3 regions of the Mycobacterium sp. NPDC003449 genome follow, and region 1 is predicted to be linked to each of the others. Evidence: riboswitches for the same ligand, from Rfam matches in the RefSeq annotation. Region 1 holds a riboswitch; each other region holds the start of a gene.
What was found. A riboswitch is a leader RNA that binds a small molecule or an ion and turns the genes downstream of it on or off. The one in region 1 is predicted to bind cobalamin.

Region 1 (4,806 bases):
CTGCTACCCGGACGACGCGCGTTCCAGCTGGCCACCCAGATCGCCCTGCTGTCACACGCCGATCTGATCGACGCCATCGTCGCGACCGACGCCCGTTTGAGCTCAGAGGCGAAGGGGGTGGCCCGAATTGGCTTGGCGAACTACTTCGCCGGCGCGCTACTGCTTCCCTACCGGACGTTTCTGGCCGCCGCGGAAGACCTGCGGTACGACATCGACCAACTCGCCCGGCGATTCGAGGTCGGATTCGAAACGGTGTGTCATCGCCTGTCGACCTTGCAGCGACCGGACGCGCGCGGCATCCCGTTCATCTTCGTGCGCACCGATAGCGCGGGAAACATCTCGAAACGGCAGTCTGCCACGGCTTTTCACTTCTCACGGGTCGGCGGGAACTGCCCGCTGTGGGTGGTGCACCATGCATCGGCGCGCCCGGGCGAATTCCTGACGCAGGTGGCCCAGATGCCCGACGGCCGCAGCTACTTCTGGATCGCCAAGACGGCGGACACGGCACCGAGCCGATACCTGGGGACCCCCAAAAGCTTTGCCATCGGCCTGGGCTGCGACCTGGCCCACGCCGACAAGCTCGTCTATTCGGTAGGCATCGATCTGACCGATCCCGAGGCCGTCGTGCCGATCGGTGCGGGTTGCCGAGTCTGCGACCGGCCGGCCTGCCCTCAACGGGCGTTCCCGTACGTGGGCAAGCCGGTCCAGGTCGACCCGCAGACCAGCAGCAGCCTGCCTTATTCGCCGGCAGGTCAGCCCGCCGACCGCTGACTGTGCCGAGCGTGGGCCTCATGCACGCAAATTCGCCGCAACGCGTGCATGAGGCCCACGCTCGCCAGTTCAGCCGGCGCGCACCTCCGCGGCCGCTGCCACCAGGTGCTTGAGCGATTCGGTCACCTCCGCGGTGTTCCTGGTCTTCAGACCGCAGTCGGGATTCACCCAGAGCCGCTCAGCAGGAACAGCTTTCAGCGCCTCCCGCAAAGAGGCGGCGATTTCCTGCACACCCGGCACCCGCGGTGAGTGAATGTCGTAGACGCCAGGGCCGACACTGTTGGCGAACCCGGCCTCGTTCAGATCGCCGAGCACCTCCATGTGCGAGCGGGCCGCCTCGATCGACGTCACGTCGGCATCCAGATCGGCGATCGCCCCGATCACCTCGCCGAACTCCGAGTAGCACAGGTGGGTGTGGATCTGCGTCGAGTCAGCGACCCCTGAGGTGGACAGCCGGAACGCATCGACGGCCCAGCGCAGGTACGCCTCCTTGTCCCTGGTTCGCAGCGGTAGCAGCTCGCGCAGGGCGGGCTCGTCGACCTGGATGATCGCGACACCCGCCGACTCCAGATCCACGGTCTCGTCCCGGATCGCGAGCGCCACCTGGGCGGCGGTATCGGCCAGCGGCTGGTCGTCGCGGACGAACGACCACGCCAGGATCGTGACCGGCCCGGTCAGCATGCCCTTGACCGGCTTCTCGGTCAGCGACTGTGCATAGGTGATCCATTGCACCGTCATGGGTTTCGACCGTGCGACGTCGCCGTAGAGGATCGGCGGGCGTACGCAGCGGCTGCCGTAGGACTGCACCCAACCGTTCTGCGTCGCGAAGAACCCGTCGAGTTGTTCGGCGAAGTACTGCACCATGTCGTTGCGCTCGGGTTCACCGTGCACCAGCACGTCGAGGCCCAACCGCTGCTGCAGTTCGATCACCGCGGCGATCTCGGCCTTCATCCGGGCTTCGTACTCGGCCCGGTCGATCTTGCCGGCCCGCAGATCGGCGCGGGCCACGCGAATGGCGGTCGTCTGCGGGTAGGACCCGATCGTGGTGGTCGGCAGGGCAGGCAGGTTGAGCCGGTCCTGCTGTACGGCCCGACGCCGGTCGGCGGGGCCGCGGTTGACGCCCGCGGCCACGATGGCGGAGATGCGCGCGCGGATGTCGGCGTTGTCGAGGCGCGGATCGGCCTTGCGGGACGCGATGGCCTCGTTGGACGCCGCGATCTCGGCCGAAATGGCCTCGCGACCGTGCGCGAGGGCACGCGCCAGGGCGGCCACCTCACCGACCTTTTCGGAGCCGAATGCCAGCCAACTCCGCAGCGCCGGATCCACACCATCCTCGGCGTCGAGGGTGTAGGGCACGTGCAGGGTCGAGCACGACGTCGATACCGCCACCGTGCCGGCAGGTCCCAGCAGGGTGGCCAAGGTGGCGAGCGCGGCCTGCAGATCGGTGCGCCAGATGTTGCGGCCGTCGACCACGCCGGCCACCACCAGCTTGCCGGCCAGCTCCGGCGCCGTGGCCACCGCGGAAACACCTCCGGCGACCAGATCGATGCCGATGGCCTCGACCGGGGTGCGGGCCAACACGGGCAGTGCATCGGTGAGCTCACCGAAGTAGGTGGCGACGAAGATGGCCGGCCGCCTGGTCAGGTCCGCGAGCCGGCGGTAGGTCTGCTCGGCCAGCTCGGCGGCGTTGTCGAGCATGTCGGTCACCAATACCGGTTCGTCGATCTGGACCCAGTCCACGCCCTTGTCGGAGAGCAGCTCCAGCAGTTCGGCATAGACGGCCACGAGTTCCCCGAGGCGCCCGATCGGCTCGGTACCGTCCACCGTCTTGGACAGCGCCAGGAAGGTGATCGGTCCGACGATCACCGGACGCGCGGGAATACCCTGGGCGGCAGCCTCTTCCACCTCACCGAGCACTTTGGCCGGATTAAGCCCGAAGTGGGTATCTGCACCGATCTCGGGCACGATGTAGTGGTAGTTGGTGTCGAACCACTTGGTCATCTCCAGCGGAACAATCTCTTCGCCACCGTAGGCGCCACCGCGGGCGGCGGCGAAATAGCGGTCCAGGTCATCGGTGATCGCGGCTACCCGCGGTGGGAGTGCACCCAGCAGCACGGCAGTGTCGAGAACCTGGTCGTAATACGAGAAGGTGTTGACTGGGACCGAGTCCAGTCCGGCCGCGACGAGCGATTCCCAGGTGTCGCGGCGCAACGTGGCGGCAATGGCTTCCAACTCGGCGCGGTCGGTGCGGCCGGCCCAGTATCTTTCGACGGCTCGCTTGAGTTCGCGATTGGGCCCGATGCGCGGGGAACCGAGAATGGTGGCGGTGAACGGTACAGCGGTTGCGTTCATGACGAGGTCCTTCAACGTGCTCGCAGGATGGCCACCGCCCGGAGACGTCGAGCCGAACACGTGTAAACCCGCCACGGGTACACCGCTTCGGCCACTGCCTATTCCGCGAGGCGATGAACCACCGGACGCGGCGCGTCCGGTACGGCTGGCAGGTCTTCGGACTCGCAGGCCCGCACGGCGATCCGTGCACCTAGTGGCCGTCGCTTCCCAGCCGCAGTTACCTGCGTGCCAGTGCTGATGACGGCGGTCGTTCCTGCTTACCGCTGCGGGACAGTCCCGGATTCCCACCGGGTTCCCTCTCGCGCCGCACCTGGATCAGCGTGCGGCGCTCGGTGTCGGCACCGGCCTGAGCCTGCGCCGACAAACCAGCTGCGTCGCTCACACTACCCGCCCGGCCGCAACGACAGCACGGCTCAGCGCGGCATCGCGACCATGATCCGGTCCACCACATCGGCGGCCTGCGTGACAGCCGAACCCTCGGGTTTACAAGCCTGAACATCCATCACGAGATTGGCGGCGACGGCCAGCGCACGCTGGCAGGCCCGGGTCTGGTCCCCGTTCACCCGGCTGAACGGCAAGGTGAGCTCGGAACTCGTCCTGGTGAGGTCTCCGCTGGTCCACCTGGGCAGGGGTCGACCGTTGAGGGTGATGTTGACATGGTGATTGGTGCACTTGGACCAGCGATCTGCCGACTCGTCGAGGAAATCCCGGGCATCCCGCGTGGACGCGAAGATGACCACCGACTGGACCACCAGGTCGTCCCAGTCATCGTTGTCCGGCGCCCGCAGCAGCACCTGACGCATGGCCGCCCAGTCCCTGCCGTAGATGGCGGACTCGTCGACCTGCCAGGCACCCAGACAGTTCAGGTTGGGCAGCAGGTCACGATGATCGCCCATCTCGGTGACGGGCCGGTGCGCCGTCATCCCCTCGGCGCCCATCACGGTGTCGATCTGATCGGCGCTGAGCAGCAGCCCCGCAAGCGCCGACTTCGGAACATCCTTCGGCGGGCCGTTGGCCGGGTCGCCATTGCCGGCACAGCTGGTTGCCAGCAGTACCAACACGAGCAATGAAATCGCGTGACGGATCACAGTCAGGCGTGGGTTCCTGCAGCGGCGCAGGCCATCTGCGCGTTGTTCGCGTCGTTGTTGAGCCGGGTGGCCGTGTCATTGAGCGACTGTCCACCGGTGCGCAGCCCCATCTTGAGAAGCAGCTTGGTGGCACCGACGGACCACGAGCGCATCGGGTTGGCGATGTCCGGCGAAAGTCCAGGTGTACCGGCCGCGCTCATCGCCGACGCGGCGGCCTCGCGCAGCGCGGTACGGCCACTGGTGTTGGTGGTGCTGATGGTCGGGTCGCCGTAGTCGGGACGTTCCACCCCTTCGATGGAATCGGCGAAGTCGCCGTAGAACGTCGACGCCGAGTCCAGGGCATCGGCGAAGGCCGAACACGCAGTTACCGCAGGCACTCCCGGCTCGGCAAGCCCCGGAACACCGGGAGCACTCGGCATGGGATCTTCCGGATCGGCGGCTGCGACGGGCATCGCGGCCAATCCGATGCTGAATGCGATGAGCAGTGCGGCAATCCCCCGCTCGCACGCCTTGGACGACCTCAACGATTCCTCCATCACTCGGTTGGCGGTGCACGGCCCGCAGTGCGGCCGCATCGGCGAAAGGCATTACACCT
Region 2 (4,806 bases), on a different contig from region 1:
GTTCGGCCAGCGCCGTCGTCAGTGTCATATCGCCATTCCTCATTTCGTCGTCTCGTCGAGAACATTGTCGAATCGGGCCCAGTCCAGGGAGTTCGGCACCCCCTCCGGGGTCCGTTGCCACACCGAGCGGTGCGCGGTATGCCACGGTGTCGTCGCCCAGAAGATGAAACCGCCACGGTCGTGCAGGATCTCGTGCATGCGGTGATAGATCCGGGTGCGGTCCTGGTCGGATCGGGTGCGCTGGGCCCGGTGATACAGATCGTCGAACTCGGGGTCGGCCCACCGGGTGAAGCTCTTGGGCGCATCACTGAGCAGCCGGGAACCGAAGTGGTAGGGGATCGGCAGCGGCCCGGACTGTCCCATCGTCATATCGCCGCGGGTGAGCGCCTCGGTGTAGTAGGTGTCCTTGGAGCCGGTCACCACCCGGACGGTCACGCCGCACCGCGCGGCCTGATCCCGCAGCAGCTGGGCGGCCTCGATGAAGCCGTGCGATACCGGGGCGACGAACAGTTCGAAGGTCAGGCCGGATGCGCCGGCCCGCCGCAGCAGGTCGGTGGCCAGGTCCGGGTCGTGCCGGTTGGGCTCCAGATCGTCGGCGTAGTAACGGTATCCACGGCCGAAGATGTCGTCGGAGGCCTCGCCGACCCCCTCCAGCGCCACGGTCACGAGCTGTTCCCGGTCGACCAGGTGCATCATCGCGCGGCGCACGTCGGGATGGTCGAACGGGGCCCGGTCGGTCTTCATGGCGAAATAGAGAATTCCCGAGTTCGGGGTCGCGTGCACCGTGATGTCGTCGGCGCCCTCGAGAGTTCGGACCGCGCCCGGCGAGAGATTGTCGGCGAAGTCGGCCTGCCCGCCGCGCAGCGCCGAGAGCCGGGCCTCGGTCCCGGCGCTGAGGATGCGCAGCCGCTCGACGCCGGGTCTCTCGCCCCAGTAGTCGTCGAACCGTGTCCCGGTGAACTCGCGCCCCGGGGTGAAGGTGTCGAACCGGAAGGCGCCGGTGCCGACCGGCCGGGCGAAATCCCTGGTGCCGTTCTTGACGATCCGGGTTCCGTAGGAGGCCAGCAGGGTGGGGAGGTCGAAGGAGGGCGCCGACAGCGCGATCTCGACGGTGCGGGGGTCGACGGCCCGGCAGGCACCGACATCGATCTGGGCCAGTGTCGATGCGGCGACATAGGGCGAGGCGCCGTCCTGGCGGCCGAGGATCCGCGCCAGGGTGAACAGCACATCGTCGGCGGTCAACGGGCTTCCGTCGTGCCAGCGGGCGTCGCGTAGCGTGATCCGCCACCGGTCTCCCTGGCCGTTGGGTTCGGCGGCGGTGGCCAGCCGCGGGACGGGTGTCATGGTCGAATCGACTTCGAACAGTCCGTCGTAGATGTGTTTGACCCGCGCCTCGTCGACGAACATCGTCCCGACACCGGGGTCGATGACCTCCGACGAACCCGCGCCCTCGTAGAGGGCGGTGAACGTGGACCGATCGGGCCGGCCGCGGGGTGTACACGCGGCCATGGCGAGGGCCCCGAACGCGGTAGCGCCCAGGAACCGCCGCCGGTTCACGACGTGCGTCATGCTTACTCCAAACCCTCGTGGACATAGCGCGCCGTGGCCGGTCTCCTGGCTTCCGTGTCAACGCACGGGCACCCGAGCCTTCCCGGTTTCCCAGTGGCCCGCAGCGGGGTCGCCGCTGCGCGAGGGCGCCGTACTCGACGGCTACAGTGGCGAGGGCCGCGCCGGCGTCAGACCGGCTTCCCGTTCACCACGGCGACTGCGAGCTTACCGACATCGGTGGCGTGGGCCGTCCTCCCCGAGCTTTAATGAAAATGATTATCATTAAAGCTAGCATCCGGAGGGCTTCACCCAGGTGGCGCCCGGTCGACCCGCCTGGGTTGGGGTCGGTATACCCTGGCCGGGTGAACTTCTTCGACCAGGCCATCGAGCTCGAACCGGCGGGTGACGGGCGGTTCCGTGGCCGCACCATGCCGGAATGGGCCAATATGGTCGGCCCGTTCGGCGGTATCACGGCGGCCACCCTGATCCGCGCCGTCGAGTCGCATCCGCAGTGCCACGGGCAGCCGATCGCCCTCACGGCGAACTATCTCGCCCCGATCGCCGACGGTGAATTCGATATCGACACCAGGGTGGTCAAGACCAACCGCTCCAACCAGCACTGGATCCTCGAGCTCAGCCAGGGTGGCGAGGCCAGGACCACGGCCACCGCGGTGTTCGGGCCGCGCCGGGAGACCTGGGGCCACAGCGAGGTCGCGGCCCCTGCCGCACCCGCGCCCGAGGGTGTCGACCGAAGCCGACCCTCGTTCGACGTGGTGTGGTTCGCCAACTACGACACCCGCTACGTCGACGGTGCCATGCCGGAGCCACAGGACGGCGGATCGGAATCGTCGACCACCACCCTGTGGGTCCGCAACGATCCGCCGCGGCCGATGGACTTCGCCTCGCTGACCGCCGTGAGCGATATCTTCTATCCGCGGGTCTTCCTGCGGCACGGCCGGTTCGTGCCCGCGGGCACGGTCACCATCACCATCTACTACCACGCCGGTAGTGACGAACTCGCCGCGCAGGGTGATGATTTCGTGCTGGGGACGGCGCGCGCCCACCGGTTCTCCCGCGGTTATTTCGATCAGGAGGCACAGCTGTTCGGCCGCGATGGCACCCTGCTGGCCACCACCCATCAGTTCGTCTATTTCAAGGATTGAGCCGCCGGGACTGCAGGGCGATCCAGGCACTCACCCTGGTCTGCGGATCGTCGAGTCGCCCCGGCAGCGCGGCTTCGATGGCGTCGAGCCGGTTGCGCACCGTATTACGGTGCAGCCCGAGCTCCTCGGCGACCTTGAGCCGGGACCCGTGATGGCGCAGAAAGCTGTGCAGGGTCTCGATCTGTTCGGAATCCAGTGCCCGCAGCCATGATTCGGCGAATGCGGCGGCCCGCTCGGGATCGATGAGGCCCAGCGGGCCGTTGCCGACGACCCGGCCCCAGACCACCAGCGGTGCCGTCGGGGTGGCCTGCGCGAGGGCCAGGCCCGCGGTGCGGTATCCGGATGCGGCGTCTCGCAGCGCGACGGTGTCGCCGATCCCGACGCGCAGGCCCGCATCGGTCAGCGCGGCGGTGGTCGTCTTGGCGTGCCCGGGTCCGAGGGCCGCGCACAGTTCGCCGGTGTAGCCGCCGGCCAGAACTCCCCGGTACTCCAGCGTCGATAGCGCCTCGTTGATCTCGGACTCGCCGCCCGTGGCGCGCAGGAACTGGATCCGCTCGGTCAGCTGCGGTGCCGGCGGATCCACGTCCAGCACCAATTGTGCGGTCGCTGCGTCGTTTTCGACCAGCATCTGGATGGCCCGGTCGCGCAGGCGCTGCCGGGTGTCGGCGCGACCTCGGAGTTGCTCGTCGACGAGGCCGAGCACGGCGACAGCGGTGGTGACGGCGTGGCGCTGCCCGTCCGACGGGTGCGTCGGGCCCATCGCCGCCAGATAGGTCGACGGCTTGCCGCGTAACCCGATGGGCTGCACCGAGACCGTCATGGCCGGCCGGGACCGGGCCGCGGCCGAGCGCAGACCGTGGGCCCGCAGCCGCCGCACGTCCGCGGCGACCTCGCCGAGGACAAATTCGGTGCGCCGTGGACCGGCCGGGCCGACGAGGGCACGTCCGTCCGGGCCCATCAGACACACCGCACCGTCGAGCGCATGGGCCAGCGCGGAGACGACCGCCGCCCTGGGGTCGGGTTTGGCGGCCGCCGAGATCAGCCGACGCTGGGTCTTGAGCGCGTCGCGGGCCGCGGTGGACTCCTGGCGCTCCAGCTCCCGTGCCACCTGCCTGCTGATCGCGACGAACGTCGTCGGGGCCGGTACCTCGAACAGGTTCACTTGGTGTTCTCGGCACGCATCGGCCAGCGCCTGCGGCGTCCTGGCGTGAGTCAGCCCGATCCCGAGGCCGACCGCCGCGATCCCGGCCTCAGCCAGCCTCCGCACGTAGCCGTCCCACTGCGTGGTCCAGTGCCGGGTCTCGATACCCGTCGTGAGCAGGATCTCGCCACCCTCCAAAAACGGTGTGGGATCGGTGAGTTCGCTGGTAGCGACCCAACGGATGTCGGTGCCGGCCCGCGCCAGTTGGACGGCGCGCAGCCCGAGCGCCGGCACCCCGAGGATGCTCTCGACCGTGACCATGGTGGCATTTTCGCACATCGATGTGCAGATGAACTGTGCATTTATGACCTGGGGCGGGACCGCCCCGCCGCCTACCGTGAGCGCCAGCACAGCAGTAGGAGGACATGTGACCACGACCGAACTGGCCGGCCCGGCGATCGCCCAGGAGCGGCGGCTTGTCACCGCGATCCCCGGACCCGTCTCCCAGCGGATGCAGGCCCGAAAGGAACACACCGTGGCCCGCGGCGTGGGCACGACGCTGCCGGCCTACATCGTGGCCGCGGGTGGGGGCGTGCTGGTCGACGCCGACGGCAACCAGCTGATCGACTTCGGGTCGGGCATCGCGGTCACCACCGTCGGCAACAGCGCTCCGGCCGTCGTAGCCGCCGTCACGCGGCAGGTCGCGGCGTTCACCCACACCTGCTTCATGGTGACGCCCTACGAGGGCTACCTGCGGGTGGCCGAGGAACTCAACCGGCTCACCCCGGGCGGGCACGACAAGCGCACGGTCCTGTTCAATTCCGGCGCGGAGGCCGTGGAGAACGCGGTCAAGATCGCCAGGGCGCACACCCGCCGCCAGGCCGTGGTGGTGTTCGACCACGCCTATCACGGCCGGACCAATCTGACCATGGCGATGACCGCCAAGAACCAGCC
Region 3 (4,806 bases), on a different contig from region 1:
GACGGCCGAGGACCGCGGGATGGACCTCAACAAGCTGTCCGGGACCATCCAGAACGACATCCTCAAAGAGTATGTCGCACAGAAGGAATGGATCTTCCCGGTCCGGCCGAGCATGCGGATCGTGCGGGACTGTGTGGCCTACGGCGCCGAGAACATGGCCCGCTACAACCCGGTCAACATCAGCGGCTACCACATCAGTGAGGCCGGCGGGAACGCCGTCCAGGAGGTCGCCTTCACGATGGCGATCACCAAGGCCTACGTCGAGGACGTGGTCAAGGCGGGCATCGATGTCGATGCCTTCGCCTCGCGGCTATCGTTCTTCTTCGTCTCGCAGGCCGACCTGTTCGAGGAGGTCGCGAAGTTCCGGGCGGTCCGGCGCTACTACGCGAAGATGATGAAGGAACACTTCGGCGCCAAGAAGCCCAACTCGATGCGGTTGCGTTTCCACGCCCAGACCGCGGCGGCGACGCTGACCAAACCGCAGCCGATGGTCAACATCGTGCGCACCGCGCTGCAGGCACTGTCGGCCGTGATGGGCGGCGCCCAGTCGATCCACACCAACGGACTCGACGAGGCCTACACCATCCCGAGCGAGATGGCGATGAAACTGGCCCTGCGCACCCAGCAGATCATCGCCGACGAGACCAACGTGCCCAACGTGATCGACCCGCTCGGCGGGTCCTACTACGTGGAGGCGCTGACCGACGAGATCGAAAAGGGCATCGAGGAATACGTCGAGAAGGTCGAGGCCATGGGCGGCGTGGTGGCCGCCATCGAACAGGGCTTCTTCCAGAAGGAGATCTCGGACACCGCCTACGATTACGCGCGGCGCAAGGCCAGTGGCGACCGGCCGGTGATCGGTGTGAACAAATACGTCGACGAGCACGACGACCAGAAGATCGAGGTCCACAAGCTCGATCCGGAGTCCGAGGCCCGCCAGATCACCCGGCTCAAGCAGGTGCGCGCCGACCGCGATCCGCAGCGGGCCAAGGCGGCGATGGACAACCTGCTCGCGGTCGCGAAGGACGAGAACGCCAACCTGATGCCCGCGACCATCGAGGCGGTGCGTGCGCACCTGTCGATGGGTGAGATCACCGGCGCGCTGCGCGGCGTCTTCGGCAGCTACGTCGAAACGCCGGTGTTCTAGGGGGATCGGCAACCAGCGTCGGTGCTCGGGAGCGGCATGCGGGTGAACCACGATGTGGTCGGTACAGTGATTCCCTATATCAAACTCTGCGACAAAGCAGAAGGGGCGCACGTGTCGGAGGCAACACAATCCGGATGGAAGCCGCTCCCGCGCATGCGGACGCATGAGCAGGTGGTGGCCGAGATCGAGCACCGGCTGAACACCGGCACACTCAAGGCGGGTGACCGTCTGCCCCCCGAACGGCAGCTGGCCGAGGCCCTCGGGGTCAGCCGGGGAGCCGTTCGGGAGGCCCTGCGGATCCTCGAAGCGATCGGGGTCGTCGAGGCCGGAACCGGTTCCGGCCCCACGTCCGGGTCGATGATCGTCAAGGACAGCACCGCGGGGATGGGCATGGTCCTGCGCATCCACCTGCAACTGGCGTCGTTCACCACCGACGATCTGGTCGAGGTACGTCTCACCCTGGAACGGCTGGCCTGCCGCAAGGCCGCCGGCATCGCCACCAGTGATCAACTGGCCCACCTGCGTTCGCTGGTCGAACAGATGCGGGGAACCCACACCACGGCGAGCTACAACGATCTCGACGCGGCCTTCCACGTCGGGATTGCGCAGATCTCGAGCAACGGGCTGGCGGCGGCGCTGATGGCCGCGCTGCGGGAAGCGCTGCGCCAAGCCATGGTGAGCGCGTTCGAACGGCTCGAGGACCCGGCGAAGACCATGGCGACACTGACCGACGAACATGCGGCGATCGTGGAGGCCATCGCCTCGGGCGACGGCGGCCGGGCGGCCGATCTGGTGGCCCGCCACATCGAGGGCTTCTACCGCGCCGTCGGGTTCAGCGACCTCAAGTGGGCCGACTGAGTCGGGCGGTCAACCCCCACGCCCAATTCGACATAATCGTCGTGTCCGAGCGTGATCGGCGACGTTTACGTCGAGTTCGCGCGAGAGCGCGGCCGGAGTCTTCTGCAATGCCATACACTGGCGGTTGCGGGCTCGAGGAAGCTGGTGAGAATCCAGCACAGTCGCGCTACTGTGACATCCCGGTTCACCGGGGTGGAGTCAGACCTGCAGGCCCGCAGCCTATCCGTTCATCAGGGACGCGCAATCCCTGCAGGAGGACACCATGGCCGAGGCCGCGCACGCGTCAGAAACCGCCGATGCACAGTGGAAACCACTGCCCCGCAGGCGAACTCACGAACTCATCGTAGAGCAGATCGAGGACCGGCTCCGGCAGGGCACGCTGCGGGCCGGGGACCGGCTGCCACCCGAGCGGATGCTGGCCGAAGCGCTCGGCGTCAGCCGGGGCGCGGTTCGCGAGGCGCTGCGGATCCTGGAGGCGATCGGCGTCATCGAAGCCGCTCCGGGGTCCGGGCCGTCGGCGGGATCGGTGATCGTGCACCGCGGGGCCGATGCCATGGCAATGGTCCTGCGCCTGCATCTGCGGATGGCGTCGTTCAGCCCGCAGGACTCCGCGGATGTGGCCGCCTCGCTCGAGACGCTCGCGGTGGCGGGGGCCTGCAGGCGGGCCACCACCGAGGACGTCGCCACCCTGCGGTCACTGGTCGAGCAGATGCGTACCGCCGGTTCGCTCGCCGACCGTCTGGACCTGGATACCGTTCTGCTGCAGCGGATCACCGAGATGTCGGGCAACGTGCTGGCGTCGGCGGTGTTGTCGGGTTTGCGTCAGGCCCGCTTCGACATGCCGAACCCGTCGGTCGAGGCGAGAGGCGCACTGGTCGACGCGATCGCGGCGGGCGATGAGGCTCGGGCGGTCGCGCTGGTGGCGCACCGGGCCGCGGGCGAGGACGACCCCGACCTCACCCGGCTGCGGCCCGCCGGCTGACCGCGGGTGCGGCCACCGTGGGGTCCAGTGACCACCCGGTGATGTCGAGGACCCCGCGCAGGAACTCCTCGAACGTGGTGAAGCCGAAACGCTTGAGCCCCGGCCTGGTTGGATAGATCTCGCCGTACCAGGGTGCGCTCGCCGCGACGATGAACTTCTGCTTCGTGTCGGGTCGCCGCCTGGGCCGGCGTCGGACACAGTCCCGGCCGGGGCGCTCGGGTTCGGTGTCGCGCGGCGGCGAATGCAGCGGCCAGCCGGTGAGGGCCAGGAACGCGCTGCAGAAGGTCTCCACCGAACCGAAGTACAGCCGGTGGATTCCGGGCTGGGTCCGGTACATCTCGCCGCCCCACGGCGATTCGGCCGCGACGATGAGCTTGCACATGTGGTACTCCGCCTCCGGTTGATGGCCCGCCTCGTTGGTAAGTGCCGCGCATGACACGTGGACGACCATATATGTGGTCGGACCATACTCGAGCGGTGGAGGCTGGGTCAAGGAACGGCTTGTGTCGGGCGCTACACGGATTTGACCCTTGTGGCCTGAACCACAGTTGTGGTAGGACCATAGTGAGATCCGTCCAACTCTGGAGACGCTATGCATCAACAGGCCGAGGCTCAGGCGGCGAACCCGCAATCGACTACCGAGCGACCCCACGGTCTACGCCGGGTCGGTGCGGCGAGCCTGATCGGTACGACCATCGAGTACTACGACTTCTTCGTCTACGGCACCGCGGCAGCCTTGGTCTTCCCGCACCTGTTCTTCCCCAGCAGCAGCCCGTCGATGGGCACCATCGCATCGTTCGCGACGTTCGGGGTGGCGTTTTTCGCCCGCCCGGTCGGGTCGATCGTGTTCGGGCACTTCGGTGACCGGATCGGGCGCAAGCGCACGCTGGTGTGGACGCTGCTGATCATGGGGCTCTCGACGGTGGCGATCGGATTGTTCCCGGGGTACAGCACCGGGGTGTTCGGGTTGTGGGAGAACGGGATCGGGATCTGGGCGCCGATCCTGTTGGTGGTGATGCGGTTTATGCAGGGCCTGGCGATGGGCGGGGAGTGGGCCGGCGCGACACTGTTGACCGCGGAGTACGCACCCAAGGGGCAACGCGGGCGGATGGCGATGTATCCGCAGATGGGGTCGGCGTGCGCGTTCTTCCTGGCCAGCGGCACGTTCTTCGCGGTGTCGATCACCATCGGGGACACCAGTGAGACATTCATGAACTACGGCTGGCGGTTCCCGTTCCTGGCGTCGCTGTTGTTGGTGATGGTCGGCTTGTGGATTCGGTTACGGGTGGCCGAGACTCCGGTGTTCGAGACCGAGCAACGCCGTCGGCAGCAGGAGAGCGCGCCGACCAAGCTGCCGTTCGCCGACGCCATCCGCAAGCAGTGGCGCCAGATCGTGATGTCCGGGCTGGCGATGTCGACGGTGTTTGCGATGTTCTATACCGGCAGTGCCTTTCTGACCAGTTACGGCACCTCGGCGCTGGAGTTCGACCGGACGATGATCCTCGGCTTCGGGATGATCGCCTCGGTGGTGCTGGCGATCGTCACCGCGGCGGCGGCGATCCTGTCGGATCGGGTGGGTCGCAAGAAGGTCATCGCGGCGGCCTACGGTGCCGCGGTGCTGTGGTCGCTGCTGCTGTTCCCGTTGCTGGACACCGGCTCTCCGGTGGCGTTCCTGATCGGTGTGACCGTCACGTTGGCGTTGTACGGAATCGCCAACGGGCCCGCGGGAGCGCTGCTGCCGGAGATGTTCCGGTCGCGGTTCCGCTATACGGGCGCGGGGCTGAGCTACAACCTCGGCGGGATCATCGGCGGCGCGATT

Region 2: linked by a shared signal. The riboswitch ahead of ACWDTP_RS03270 (ABC transporter substrate-binding protein) and the one ahead of metE (5-methyltetrahydropteroyltriglutamate--homocysteine S-methyltransferase) in region 1 are both predicted to bind cobalamin.
Region 3: linked by a shared signal. The riboswitch ahead of ACWDTP_RS03530 (FadR/GntR family transcriptional regulator) and the one ahead of metE (5-methyltetrahydropteroyltriglutamate--homocysteine S-methyltransferase) in region 1 are both predicted to bind cobalamin.

What each region holds. Positions count from the first base shown of each region.
Region 1 is NZ_JBSFPX010000107.1:19,004-23,809, forward strand. Features, by position in the region: gene ACWDTP_RS23860 (short-chain fatty acyl-CoA regulator family protein) at 1-771, shown strand, start outside; gene metE (5-methyltetrahydropteroyltriglutamate--homocysteine S-methyltransferase) at 841-3,123, opposite strand; cobalamin riboswitch at 3,272-3,452, opposite strand; gene ACWDTP_RS23870 (sensor domain-containing protein) at 3,537-4,211, opposite strand; gene ACWDTP_RS23875 (hypothetical protein) at 4,214-4,747, opposite strand.
Region 2 is NZ_JBSFPX010000006.1:24,206-29,011, forward strand. Features, by position in the region: gene ACWDTP_RS03265 (class I SAM-dependent methyltransferase) at 1-28, opposite strand, end outside; gene ACWDTP_RS03270 (ABC transporter substrate-binding protein) at 40-1,569, opposite strand; cobalamin riboswitch at 1,588-1,776, opposite strand; gene ACWDTP_RS03275 (acyl-CoA thioesterase) at 1,911-2,711, shown strand; gene ACWDTP_RS03280 (PucR family transcriptional regulator) at 2,701-4,173, opposite strand; gene gabT (4-aminobutyrate--2-oxoglutarate transaminase) at 4,280-4,806, shown strand, end outside.
Region 3 is NZ_JBSFPX010000006.1:82,744-87,549, forward strand. Features, by position in the region: gene ACWDTP_RS03520 (methylmalonyl-CoA mutase family protein) at 1-1,147, shown strand, start outside; gene ACWDTP_RS03525 (FadR/GntR family transcriptional regulator) at 1,301-2,005, shown strand; adenosylcobalamin (AdoCbl) riboswitch at 2,115-2,265, shown strand; gene ACWDTP_RS03530 (FadR/GntR family transcriptional regulator) at 2,268-2,987, shown strand; gene ACWDTP_RS03535 (hypothetical protein) at 2,962-3,426, opposite strand; gene ACWDTP_RS03540 (MFS transporter) at 3,580-4,806, shown strand, end outside.